2 regions of the Streptomyces sp. NPDC017095 genome follow, and region 2 is predicted to be linked to the other one. Evidence: riboswitches for the same ligand, from Rfam matches in the RefSeq annotation. Region 2 holds a riboswitch; the other holds the start of a gene.
The links. Region 2 has a riboswitch for glycine ahead of gcvT (glycine cleavage system aminomethyltransferase GcvT). Riboswitches for the same ligand answer to the same signal wherever they lie in the genome.

Region 1: another riboswitch for glycine. It lies ahead of gcvP (aminomethyl-transferring glycine dehydrogenase); the one in region 2 lies ahead of gcvT (glycine cleavage system aminomethyltransferase GcvT).

Annotation. Positions count from the first base shown of each region.
Region 1 is NZ_JBIROU010000028.1:35,352-42,122, reverse strand. It holds gene ACH4OA_RS33640 (MerR family transcriptional regulator) at 1-205, shown strand, start outside; gene ACH4OA_RS33635 (bifunctional nuclease family protein) at 291-764, shown strand; gene ACH4OA_RS33630 (MerR family transcriptional regulator) at 1,083-1,766, shown strand; gene ACH4OA_RS33625 (DNA polymerase IV) at 1,835-3,280, shown strand; gene ACH4OA_RS33620 (PRC-barrel domain-containing protein) at 3,202-3,573, opposite strand; glycine riboswitch at 3,693-3,787, shown strand; gene gcvP (aminomethyl-transferring glycine dehydrogenase) at 3,963-6,771, shown strand, end outside.
Region 2 is NZ_JBIROU010000010.1:55,021-61,791, reverse strand. It holds gene ACH4OA_RS21135 (ABC transporter permease) at 1-792, opposite strand, end outside; gene ACH4OA_RS21130 (enhanced serine sensitivity protein SseB C-terminal domain-containing protein) at 1,144-1,914, opposite strand; gene ACH4OA_RS21125 (enhanced serine sensitivity protein SseB) at 2,090-2,881, opposite strand; gene ACH4OA_RS21120 (AAA family ATPase) at 2,948-3,622, opposite strand; glycine riboswitch at 3,796-3,897, shown strand; gene gcvT (glycine cleavage system aminomethyltransferase GcvT) at 4,054-5,172, shown strand; gene gcvH (glycine cleavage system protein GcvH) at 5,302-5,679, shown strand; gene glyA (serine hydroxymethyltransferase) at 5,694-6,771, shown strand, end outside.

The DNA of each region.
Region 1 (6,771 bases), on a different contig from region 2:
GATCGAGCCGCGCCACCTCAGGGTGATGAAGGCCGCCGCCGACCGCGAGGCGGGTCTGGTCGACCAGGTGGTGGCCCCGCTCAGGCGCCACCGCAATCCGCAGACCAGGGTGCACGCCGAGGCCCGTACGCGCGAGCTGGCGGCCCTCACGACGAAACTGCACGCGGCCCTGGTGAATACCGCTCTCGGGGTGCGGAACCCCTGAACCCCGGGGCCTCCGGGCGGCCGGATCGGGCACCTGTTCCCGGCCCGACTACCCAAACGTCCCGGGCACCGCCTAGGGTTGCTGTGTGAACGAGCTCGATGTCGTAGGTGTCCGGGTCGAAATGCCCTCCAACCAACCGATCGTGCTCCTGCGCGAAGTGGGAGGCGACCGTTACCTCCCGATCTGGATCGGGCCGGGGGAGGCGACGGCGATCGCCTTCGCCCAGCAGGGCATGGCCCCCGCGCGGCCGCTGACCCACGACCTGTTCAAGGACGTGCTGGAAGCCGTCGGCCAGGAGCTGACCGAAGTACGCATCACCGACCTGCGGGAAGGCGTCTTCTACGCGGAACTGGTGTTCGCCAGCGGGGTCGAGGTCAGCGCCCGCCCCTCCGATGCCATAGCGCTCGCCCTGCGCACCGGCACGCCGATCTACGGCAGTGACACGGTGCTGGACGACGCGGGCATCGCGATCCCGGACGAGCAGGAGGACGAGGTGGAGAAGTTCCGCGAGTTCCTCGACCAGATCTCGCCCGAGGACTTCGGCACCAGCAGCCAGTGAGACACCAGGAGCCGGTGAGACACCGGCAGGCGCTGAGCCGCCGCGCCGCAGTCGGCCAGGCGCGCGGCCGGCCTCCGGACCGGAGTTTTTCCCGGTATGGGCGGCGGCGCCGCGGGTCCGGCGCCCCGGCAATTGCCTCCGGCCGGTGAGAGCGTCCTACGGCCCGCCGCGAGGGCATTCGGCTAGCCTTTCCCCGCGGTGGGGCACGGGAAACCACTCCTAGGGTGATTATCACTCGGCGTGCCGAGTGTGGCGATCGTTGACGCACCCCTGGTGACTGCCTACCGTCGAGAAGGCAGGTCAAGGACGGAGGTCGGCGTGAGAACCAGCGGCGACGGTACGGCTGGGGGTGCCCCCGGACGCGGTTTCGGGGAGAGCGGTCCGTACCCGCCCCCGAACGCGCGGCTGCGTCCCGGCGCGGGACATGCCCATCCCGGCGGCGCGGTGGAGCACGCTCCGCAGCTTCCGACGGCGGTGCCGAACGGCGGAGGGGTGGCGTCCATGACGTCCGAGCAGATCGGCTACCGCGGGCCCACGGCCTGCGCTGCCGCCGGAATCACCTATCGGCAGCTCGACTACTGGGCCCGCACCGGCCTGGTCGAGCCCAGCGTGCGCCCGGCCTACGGGTCGGGCACCCAGCGGCTCTACAGCTTCCGGGACGTCGTCGTCCTGAAGATCGTGAAGCGGTTCCTGGACACCGGGGTGTCGCTGCAGAACATCCGCACGGCCGTGCAGCACCTGAGGGAACGCGGTTTCCGCGACCTGGAGCGGATGACCCTGATGAGCGACGGGGCCACCGTGTACGAGTGCTCCTCGCCGGACGAGGTCCACGCCCTGCTCCAGGGCGGCCAGGGCATCTTCGGGATCGCCGTCGGCGTGGTGTGGCGGGACGTGGAGAGCGCCCTCTCCCAGCTGCACGGCGAGCGCATCGACACCGGCGAGACCCTCGTCGGGCACAACCCCGCGGACGAGCTGGCGCGACGCCGCAACCGGGCGGTCTGACCGCCGGACCGGCCGGGGGCGCCCCGGCACCGCGGCCGTTGTCAGTGCCGTGGTGCAGCATCGGAGATGTGAGAAACGCGCCCACGATCCTGCATCTCGACATGGATGCCTTCTTCGCCTCGGTGGAGCAGGCGTCCAAACCGAGCCTGCGCGGGAAGGCGGTCGTCGTGGGCGGGCTCGGACCGCGCGGTGTGGTGGCCACCGCGTCGTACGAGGCACGGGTGTTCGGGGTCCACTCGGCGATGCCCATGGCGCAGGCCCGCCGGCTGGCGCCCAACGCCGCCTATCTGGTGCCGCGCTTCACGCTGTACCGGGCGATCAGCGAGCAGGTGATGGCGCTGCTGCGGGAGCTGTCGCCGCTGGTGGAGCCGCTGAGCCTGGACGAGGCGTTCGTGGATCTGGAGGCCGGGGGGACGGCCTGGGACGAGGAGTCGGCGCGGCGGGCCGGCGAGAAGCTGCGGAGGGACATCCGGACGGTCACCGGCCTCACCGGATCGGTGGGGCTCGCCGCCTCCAAGATGCTCGCGAAGATCGCCTCGGAGCAGGCCAAGCCGGACGGACTGGTGCTGATCGAGCCGGGCGGCGAGCGGGCGCTGCTGGGGCCGATGCCGGTGCGCACGCTGCCGGGCGTCGGGCCGGCCACCGGCGACCATCTGCGCCGGGCCGGGATCACCACGGTGCAGGAACTGGCCGAGGCGGGGGAGGACGAGCTGGTCCGGCTGCTCGGCAAGGCGCACGGGCAGGCGCTGTACGCGATGGCCCTGGCCCGGGACGAGCGGCCGGTGGTGGCCGAGCGGGAGGCCAAGTCGGTGTCCGTGGAGGACACGTACGACGTGGACATCCACGACCGGGCGCGGGTCGCTCTGGAGGTGCGGCGGCTGGCCGACCGGTGTGTGCGGCGGCTGCGCGGGGCCGGGCTGTCCGGGCGGACCATCGTGCTCAAGGTGCGGCGGTACGACTTCTCGACGCTGACCCGCTCCGAGACGCTCCGGGGGCCCACAGACGACCCGGCGGTCATCCGCGAGGCGGCGGCCCGGCTGCTGGACTCCGTGGACACCACGGGCGGGGTGCGGCTGCTCGGGGTGGGGGTGTCCGGGCTCGCCGACTACACGCAGGAGGACCTGTTCGCGCAGGCGATGCCGGTGCCCCTGGAGGAGGAGCCGGAGGCGGGCGCCGCCGAGTCCGCCGTGGAGCGGCCGGAGCCCGTCGAACGGCAGTGGCGTGCCGGGCAGGACGTACGGCACGCCGAGTACGGACACGGGTGGGTGCAGGGCAGCGGGCTGGGGCGGGTCACCGTGCGGTTCGAGACGCCGCTGTCGGCTCCGGGGCGGGTGCGGACGCTCCCCGTCGCCGACCCCGACCTGGTGGCGGCCGATCCGTTGCCGCTGGTCGCGGATTCCGCCCGCCCGCCCGGCGCCGGGGCGGACGCGTCCGGTCAGACCTCCTCCGAGCCCGCCAGCTTGCCGAAGTCGTGGTCGGGGACCGCGGGGGGTGGGGCCGTATCGAGTCCGTAGTGGTGGTAGAGCTGGAGTTCCTGCTCCGGGGAGAGGTGACGGCCCACGCCGAAGTCGGGGGCGTCCTTGACCAGGGCGCGGTCGAAGGGGACGCGCAGCGTGCCGTCGACGAGTTCGCTCGGTTCCAGCGGGACGAAGGCGTCCCGGGAGAAGAGGCCGGTGCGTATGGCCGCCCACTCGGGCACGCCGGTGGCGTCGTCCAGGTACACCTCGTCGATGGTCCCGATCTTGGTGCCATTGCGGTCGAACACCTTGCGGCCGATCAGGCTGCGCGGATCGATGTCGGTCTGCACGGTCCCGCTCCCTCCACGTGGTCGCGACTCATCCGTCAGCACTACCAAAGAGCACATTCAGGCAGGCGGCCACTCGAAGACCACGGCGTTGACCTCGCTGATAGGCTGACGGCGGCTGCTGACCCCGCGCGGGAGAGTCCTCCGACCACCTCGGAGGCGCCGAAGGAGCAACTCCTCCCCGGAATCTCTCAGGCTCACGTACCGCACGGACGAGGTCACTCTGGAAAGCAGGACGGGCGTCCGACGGCTCCCGTCCTCACCGACGGTGAAAGCCGGTGCCCGCGGGCGTCCGGTGAAGCTCTCAGGTGCAGATGACAGAGGGGGAGGCCGTCGGGGTGCCCGTGCCGGGGCGCCCCTCGCAGGTCGCGTCAGACCAGGAGGCCTCCGCAATGACCGCCCACCGCATTCCGCTCGCCGAGCTCGAAGCGGGCATCCCGTTCGAGCAGCGCCACATCGGGCCCGACCAGGAGGCGCGGGCCAAGATGCTCGCCCAGGTCGGGTACGGCTCGCTCGACGAGCTGACCGCCGCCGCGGTCCCGGATGTGATCAAGAACGCCGACGCCCTGGACCTGCCCGGTGCCCGCACCGAGGCCGAGGTGCTCGCCGAGCTGCGCTCGCTCGCCGACCGCAACCAGGTCCTGGGCTCGATGATCGGCCTGGGCTACCACGGCACCTTCACCCCGCCCGTCATCCTGCGCAACGTCATGGAGAACCCGGCCTGGTACACGGCCTACACGCCGTACCAGCCGGAGATCTCCCAGGGCCGCCTGGAGGCCCTGCTGAACTTCCAGACGATGGTCGCCGAGCTGACCGGCCTGCCCACCTCCGGTGCCTCCCTGCTGGACGAGGGCACGGCCGCCGCCGAGGCGGTGGCCCTGTCCCGGCGCATGGGCAGGAACAAGAAGGGCCTGTTCCTGATCGACGCGGACGCGCTGCCGCAGACCATCGCCGTGATCCGGACGCGCGCCGAGCCGACCGGCGTGGAGGTCGTCGTCGCCGACCTCTCCGCCGGCATCCCGGCCGAGGTCGCCGGGCGCGAGATCAACGGCGTGCTGATCCAGTACCCGGGCGCCTCCGGAGCCGTACGGGACATCAAGCCCGTCATCGACCAGGCGCACGAGCTGGGCGCCCTGGTGACGGTGGCCGCGGACCTGCTCGCCCTGACCCTGCTGACCTCGCCGGGCGAGCTGGGCGCGGACATCGCCGTCGGCACCACCCAGCGCTTCGGCGTGCCGATGGGCTTCGGCGGACCGCACGCCGGCTACATGGCCGTACACGAGAAGTTCGCGCGCAGCCTGCCCGGCCGCCTGGTCGGCGTCTCCGTCGACGCCGACGGGCACCGGGCCTACCGGCTCGCGCTGCAGACCCGTGAGCAGCACATCCGCCGGGAGAAGGCCACCAGCAACATCTGCACCGCGCAGGTGCTGCTCGCCGTCATGGCCGGCATGTACGCCGTCTACCACGGCCCCGAGGGCCTGAGGACGATCGCCCGCCGCACGCACCGCTACGCCACCCTCCTCGCCGCGGGCCTGACGGCCGCCGGTGTGGAGATCGTCCACGGCGCGTACTTCGACACCGTCACCGCGCGGGTGCCCGGCAGGGCCGCCGAGGTCGTCGCCGCGGCCCGGGACAACGGCGTCAACCTGCGGCTCGTCGACGCCGACCACGTCTCCATGGCCTGCGACGAGACGACCGGCCGGGCCCAGCTGGACGCCGTGTGGGCCGCCTTCGGCGCCGACGCCGACATCGAGGCGCTGGACGCGACCGCCGAGGACACCCTGCCCGAGGCGCTGCTGCGCACCGACGACTACCTCACCCACCCGGTCTTCCACCAGCACCGCTCCGAGACCGCGATGCTGCGCTACCTGCGCAGGCTGGCCGACCGGGACTACGCGCTCGACCGCGGCATGATCCCGCTGGGCTCCTGCACCATGAAGCTCAACGCGACCACGGAGATGGAACCGGTCACCTGGCCCGAGTTCGGCCAGCTGCACCCGTTCGCGCCGGCCGAGCAGGCGCAGGGCTACCTCACGCTCATCCGCGAGCTGGAGGAGCGTCTCGCCGAGGTCACCGGCTACGACAAGGTCTCCCTCCAGCCGAACGCCGGTTCGCAGGGCGAGCTGGCCGGCCTGCTCGCCGTACGCGGCTACCACCGTGCCAACGGCGACGAGCAGCGCACCGTCTGTCTGATCCCGTCCTCCGCGCACGGCACCAACGCGGCCAGCGCGGTGATGGCCGGCATGAAGGTCGTCGTCGTCAAGACCGCCGGGGACGGCGAGATCGACGTCGAGGACCTGCGGGCCAAGATCGAGCAGTACCGCGACGAGCTGGCGGTGCTGATGATCACCTACCCGTCGACGCACGGTGTGTTCGAGGAGCACGTCGCCGACATCTGCGCCCGGGTGCACGAGGCCGGCGGCCAGGTGTACGTCGACGGCGCCAACCTCAACGCGCTGGTCGGCCTCGCCAAGCCGGGCCATTTCGGCGGCGACGTCTCCCACCTGAACCTGCACAAGACGTTCTGCATCCCGCACGGCGGCGGCGGTCCGGGCGTCGGCCCGGTCGCGGTCCGCGCGCACCTGGCGCCGTACCTGCCGAACCACCCGCTCCAGCCCGAGGCCGGCCCGGAGACGGGCGTCGGACCGATCTCCGCCGCCCCCTGGGGCAGCGCGGGCATCCTGCCCATCTCCTGGGCGTACGTCCGCCTGATGGGCGGCGAAGGCCTGAAGCGGGCCACCCAGGTCGCCGTGCTCTCGGCGAACTACATCGCCAAGCGCCTGGAGCCGCACTACCCGGTGCTCTACACCGGCCCGGGCGGCCTGGTCGCGCACGAGTGCATCATCGACCTGCGCCCGATCACCAAGGCCACCGGTGTGACCGTGGACGACGTCGCCAAGCGTCTGATCGACTACGGCTTCCACGCGCCGACCATGTCCTTCCCGGTGGCCGGCACGCTGATGATCGAGCCGACCGAGTCGGAGGACCTCACCGAGCTGGACCGTTTCTGCGAGGCCATGATCGCCATCCGTGCGGAGATCGAGAAGGTCGGCTCCGGCGCGTGGCCCGCGGAGGACAACCCGCTGCGGGGCGCCCCGCACACCGCCGCCGCGCTCGGCGGTGAGTGGTCGCACTCCTACAGCCGCGAGGAAGCCGTCTTCCCGGCCGGCGTCTCGGCCGCCGACAAGTACTGGCCGCCGG
Region 2 (6,771 bases):
GATGTTGGTCGGGATGAGCAGCGTCGAGTAGACGATGATCGGGCCGACCAGGTTGGGCATCAGCTCCCGGAACAGGATGTACGGGGCCTTGGCGCCCATGCCGCGGGAGGCGTCGACGAACTCGCGCTCGCGCAGGGCGAGGGTCTGGCCGCGCACGATCCGGCCCAGGTACGGCCAGTTGAAGAAGCCGATGACGAAGATCAGCACGCTCAGGTGGAGCGGCAGCCCGCTCAGGCCGAACGCGCCGCCCTGGAGCGTGGCGGAGATGGAGATGGCGAACAGCAGGAGGGGGAAGGCGAGGAACGTGTCCATCATCCGGCTGATGACCGCGTCCACCCGTCCGCCGTAGTAGCCCGCGACGACGCCCATCACGGCGCCGATCACGTTGGACAGGACCGTGGCGCCGAAGGCGACCACCAGCGACACCCAGGAGCCCTCCAGGATCCGGGTGGCGATGTCGCGGCCGAACTTGGGGTCCACGCCGAGCGGGTGGTCCGCGCTGATGCCGCCCAGACTGCCCGTGGGCAGCGAGGTGTTGGCGTCGATCAGGTCCTGGTGGAAGTCGTTGGGGTCGAGCCCGAAGAGGGCCTGGAGGGGGCGCGCGAGGAGTGCGAGGAGGATCAGCAGGATCACGATGACGCCGCCCGCGACGGCCACCTTGTCCTTCTTGAACCGGGTCCAGGCGATCTGGCCCAGGGAACGACCCTCGATCTGCCCCTTTCCGGCACCCGCCAGCACAGCCTCCGGCTGCACCTCGGCTGCCGCTCCGGTGGTCTCGATCGGTGCGGTCACGGTGAGCGACCCCTCTCGCCGGTGGTGACCGGCCTGCGCCTGCCGCGGATTGCGGCTTTGTCGACTTGCCATCGATCACAGGGCCTTCGGCCTCGTGTCTGATCCGGGAGTCTTCAGCGTCGTTGCGATCACCCGCCAGAGCTGACGGAGAAAGTATGCGCAACCGTGATGCAGTGCGGGGGATTCCGTTATCCGAACAGTGGGTAACGGCCCTCGGACGCGGGCCAGTTGGGACAGAACGCCGATTCGGCGCGGTTCGGGACGTATGGCGGATGTCTACGCGCGCAGAGAGCCGCCCGTCCGGTCCATCATGCACTGCGTGCCAAGAGGCCCGGCACGCGGGCCGGCTGCTCAGTAGCCGCCGTGGACCGGCGGGTAGCCGTAGCCGGCGGACGGCGGGGCCTGGAGCTGCGGGTGGGGCGCGGGGGCATGCGCCTCGCGGTCGTAGAAGGGGCGCGCGTTGGCCCGCATCCACATCACCACCGGGTCGTAGTCGTCGCTCATCGCGACCGTCGACACCGGCAGCCCCTCCGGGACCGCGCCGACGGACTGCTGCATCATCGCCCGCACCGAGTCCACCGCGGCGGGCGAGGCGTCGTACACCTCCAGGCCGATGGCGAGGTACGGCGCGCCGAGCGCGGGCTGCACCCAGGCGCGGCGCAGCGAGCGCAGCGCGGGGGTGCGGTGCGCGTTCTGCGCGAGCAGCGCGTAGAACTGCGGGATCTCGATGCCGGGTTCCGACAGCCGCAGCGGCCCGGCGGGCTGGCGGTCCAGACCGGTGGCGATGCGGCGCAGATCCAGCCAGGGGATGCCGACGCCGCCGCCCGGGGCGTGCGGGTTGAGCCAGAGGCCGTAGTGGTCGGGGTAGAGGGTGCGGGCCACGTCCAGGCCGTCGGCCACCTCGTAGGAACGGTTCCAGCCGCTGGCCGACAGTTCCTGGGCGGAGGTCACACAGGGGGCGTAGGGGAAGCCCTCCACCTCCATCGTCCCGTACTGGGCGTCCGGGGAGCCGGCCTGGCCGTGCCACAGCAGCATCCAGATCTGGCCGGCGGAGGGGATGGCGAGGGCGCGCAGCAGGGCCTCGTAGGCGTCGTAGCGTCCGGGCGTGACCTGGCGCAGCATGTGCTCGACGCCGCCGCTGTGGCTCGCGCTCACCTGGTGTGCCCCTTCTTCTTCATGACCCGGCGTGTGAGCACAGCTTATGCGCCCGGCAGCGCCGGGCCCGTGGCGTCGCGCGCCGGTGCGGGTGGGTGGCGGGGTTCTCGCGCGTGCCCCGCGCCCCCGTGGAGGGCCCGGTTCAGTGGCCGTTCCGGTAGAAGGGGTGCACGTTGGCCTTCAGCCAGGTGGCCACCGGGTCGTCGGTGACGTCCAGGAGGACGAGGTTGACCGGCCAGGTGACCGGGACCCGGCCGAGGGCCCGGCCGAGGGCCTCCAGGGGGCGGGCGCGCAGGTCGCCCTCCCACTGGGAGAGTTCCACGCCCACGAACATCACCGGCTCGCCCGTCTCGACGACGGCGAGGCAGCGGCGGGCGGTGAGCACCACGCCGGTGGTGTCGAACTCGGCGGAGGCGGCGGCGAGGAAGTCGACCGGGTCGTCCTGCCAGTCCGGCTCGAAGAGGCGGACCCGGCCGCCGGTGCCGGGGCCGTCGAGCGGGGTGCGGCCCGCCCGGCACAGCTCGGCCACGGCCGCGGGCGGCAGCGGTATGCCCACCACGCCCTCGGGGTTGACGGCGATGCCGACCTGCGCGGGCAGGCCGCGGGCGAACTCCACCGCCGGGGCGATGGTGTACGCCATGTGGGGACCGGCCACCTGGCGCAGTTGTTCCTCGGAGCTGAACACCGGGACGTACGCCTGGCCGCCGAGGTCCAGCGTCGGCAGGTCCAGCGGGACGCTGTCCGGGCCGCCGCCGCCGGGCAGCGGGACCCACAGCAGGCTGCGGCCGAGGACCTCGATGATCCGGCCGCCCGCCGTGGGGACGCCGAGGGACGCCGACAGCACCTCCTCCAGCTCGTTGCCGGGCCAGCCGCCGTGCGGCTGGGGGTGTGCCTGTGCCGGGAAGTCCGCGGGAAGGTCCGCCGGGAAGTCCATGTGCCTACCGCCTGCTGGGAACCGCTGTCGTGTGCGAGAAGGCTAGCGGGTGGCGGTGACAGTCCCTCACCGGGCGAAGCCCACCCGGCCCAGGACGTCCGCCGCGTCCCGGTCCAGCAGCACGGCCGTGCCGCAGCCGTCGGGCAGTTCGCCCCGCTCCGCCGCGCGCAGCAGCCGGGCGGTGGCCCGGCGGTGACGGCGGAAGGCGTAGCGGGAGACGCCCCGGCCGCGCTCGCGCTGGCCCTGCCGGGCGGTGCCGGGGCTGACGTCGAGCAGGAGCAGGTGCAGGGTGCCGCCCCGGCGCCGGGCCGCGCGGGCCAGCCAGGCGCGCACCCAGGGCTGGGTGCCGCAGTCGTGCACGACGACTCCCCCGCCGTCGCGCAGGGCCCGGCGCAGCGCGGCGTAGTGGGCGAGGCGGACCAGCGGGCGGTACAGGGCGTAGGGCAGCAGGCCGGGGACGCGGGCGGCCCAGCGGTCGCGGGTGTCCTGGGAGTCGACGCGGGGGCCGGCGACCGCGCGGTGCATCAGGGTGGACTTGCCGCTGCCGGGCAGGCCGGTGACCACGACCAGGTCGCGGGGGCCGAAGAGCAGGGCGTGCGGGCTGCGGCCCGCGCGGTCGCGCAGATCGCGGACGGCCGGCGCGGGACGGCCGGCGCCGCGTCCCCGGGCCGCGGCGGAGGGCTGCGCCGGCATCGTCAGGCCGGCGTGGGCGGTGTGGGCCGAGGTCCTGTGCACCCTGATCGTCCTCCCCAGTGGGCTCGGTGGTCTCCATGCCCGTTGTATGTAAAGAGAAGGTAATGGGCAACGGTCCGCGATGTGTGCGCGTACGGCCACGGACCGGTCACGATCAGTGGGCTCTGGCTGGCCGGGGTGCGGCGTGCAATGATGAGCCCGCCAACTGCATACCGGCCGTTTGAATCCGCGCGGGAGAGTTCCCAGGCCCCCCGGGCCCCTGGGACGCCGAAGGAGCAAGTCCCTCCCTTGAATCTCTCAGGCCCCGTTACCGCGCGGGCGAGGCACATCTGAAAAGCGGGCCGCCGTATCCGGCGGTCCCACCCAAGGTGCAAGCCGTGACCGTCCCCGTGGCGGTCCAGGCGAACCTCTCAGGTTCCGATGACAGATGGGGAGGAACGTTCCTCGCCCGTCCCTTCTGCCTGGGAGACGACCGACCGATGAGCAGTACCGAACTCCGTCACACCGCGCTCGACGCCGTGCACCGCTCGCTGGGCGCGACGATGACCGACTTCGCCGGCTGGGACATGCCCCTGCGCTACGGCTCCGAGCGCGACGAGCACCTGGCCGTGCGGACCCGGGCCGGTCTGTTCGACCTCTCCCACATGGGCGAGATCACCGTCACCGGAGCCGAGGCCGCCGCGTTCCTGAACCACGCGCTGGTCGGCAACATCGCCACCGTGGGGGCCGGCCGCGCCCGCTACACCATGATCTGCCAGGACGACGGCGGCATCCTGGACGACCTGATCGTCTACCGGCTGGCCGAGACCGAGTACCTGGTCGTGGCCAACGCCTCCAACGCCCAGGTGGTGCTGGACGCGCTCACCGAGCGCGCGGCCGGCTTCGCCGCCGAGGTCCGCGACGACCGGGACGCCTACGCGCTGCTCGCCGTCCAGGGCCCGGAGTCCCCCGGCATCCTGAAGTCCCTGACCGACGCCGACCTGGACGGCCTGAAGTACTACGCCGGCCTGCCCGGCACGGTCGCGGGCGTCCCGGCGCTGATCGCCCGCACCGGCTACACCGGCGAGGACGGCTTCGAGCTGTTCGTGCGGCCGGAGCACGCCGTGGAGCTGTGGCAGGCGCTGACCAAGGCCGGCGAGGGCGCCGGGCTGGTCCCGTGCGGGCTGTCCTGCCGGGACACGCTGCGCCTGGAGGCCGGCATGCCGCTGTACGGGCACGAGCTGACCACCTCCCTGACCCCCTTCGACGCCGGCCTCGGCCGGGTGGTGAAGTTCGAGAAGGAGGGCGACTTCGTGGGCCGCGCGGCGCTGGAGCGGGCCGCCGTCCGGGCCGAGGAGAACCCGCCGCGGGTGCTGGTCGGCCTGGCCGCCGAGGGCCGCCGGGTGCCGCGCGCCGGGTACGCCGTCGTGGCCGGCGGCGAGGTGATCGGCGAGGTCACCTCCGGCGCCCCCTCCCCCACCCTGGGCAAGCCGATCGCCATGGCCTACGTCGACGCGGCGCACGCCGCCCCGGGCACCGAGGGCGTCGGCGTGGACATCCGGGGCACCCACGAGCCGTACCAGGTCGTGGCGCTGCCGTTCTACAAGCGCCGGAAGTAACCGGCCGGCCACGGCCGTGGGACCCCGGTCCCGCGCCGTCGCGTGAGCCTGCGCACATTCACCCGCCCACCAGCGGTTTCCGTAGTCCCCCGTCACCATCACTCCCGCGCGTACAGGAGAATTCAGGCCATGAGCAACCCCCAGCAGCTGCGCTACAGCAAGGAGCACGAGTGGCTGTCGGCCACCGCGGACGGCGTCGCGACGGTCGGCATCACGGAGCACGCGGCCAACGCGCTCGGCGATGTCGTCTTCGTCCAGCTCCCCGAGGCCGGCTCCACCGTGTCCGCGGGCGAGACCTGCGGCGAGCTGGAGTCGACGAAGTCGGTCTCCGATCTGTACTCGCCGGTCACCGGTGAGGTCACCGAGGTCAACGAGGACGTCGTCAACGACCCGTCGCTGGTGAACTCCGTGCCCTTCGAGGGCGGCTGGCTGTTCAAGGTACGCATCACGGACGAGCCGGCCGAGCTGCTCTCCGCGGACGAGTACACCGCCTTCACCGCCGGCTGAGGAGTCGTAGCCCCATGACTGTCCTGAACACACCCCTGCACGAGCTGGACCCGGAGATCGCCGCCGCGGTCGGCGCCGAGCTGGAGCGCCAGCAGTCGACGCTGGAGATGATCGCCTCCGAGAACTTCGCGCCGCTCGCGGTCATGGAGGCCCAGGGCTCGGTCCTCACCAACAAGTACGCCGAGGGCTACCCGGGCCGCCGCTACTACGGCGGCTGCGAGCACGTCGACGTCGCCGAGCAGATCGCCATCGACCGGGTCAAGGAGCTGTTCGGCGCCGAGTACGCCAACGTGCAGCCCCACTCCGGTGCCTCCGCGAACCAGGCGGCCCTGTTCGCGCTGGCCCAGCCCGGGGACACCATCCTCGGCCTGGACCTCGCGCACGGCGGCCACCTGACCCACGGGATGCGGCTGAACTTCTCCGGCAAGCAGTTCGACGTGGTCGCCTACCACGTGGACGCCGCGACCGGCCTGGTCGACATGGCCGAGGTCGAGCGGCTCGCCAAGGAGCACCGCCCCAAGGTGATCATCGCCGGCTGGTCGGCGTACCCGCGCCGGCTCGACTTCGCCGAGTTCCGCCGGATCGCCGACGAGACCGGCGCGTACCTGTGGGTCGACATGGCGCACTTCGCCGGCCTGGTCGCCGCCGGTCTGCACCCCAACCCGGTGCCGTACGCGGACGTGGTCACCTCCACCACGCACAAGACGCTGGGCGGCCCGCGCGGCGGCATCATCCTCGCGCGCAAGGAGTTCGCGAAGAAGCTGAACTCCTCCGTCTTCCCGGGCTTCCAGGGCGGTCCGCTGGAGCACGTGATCGCGGCCAAGGCGGTCTCCTTCAAGGTCGCGGCGAGCGAGGAGTTCAAGGAGCGCCAGCGCCGCACGGTGGAGGGTGCCCGCATCCTCGCCGAGCGGCTGACGGCCGCCGACGCCCGCGAGGCCGGGGTCAACGTGCTCTCCGGCGGTACGGACGTGCACCTGATCCTGGTCGACCTGCGCGCTTCCGAGCTGGACGGGCAGCAGGCCGAGGACCGGCTGCACGAGGTCGGCATCACGGTCAACCGCAACGCCGTCCCGGACGACCCGCGCCCGCCGA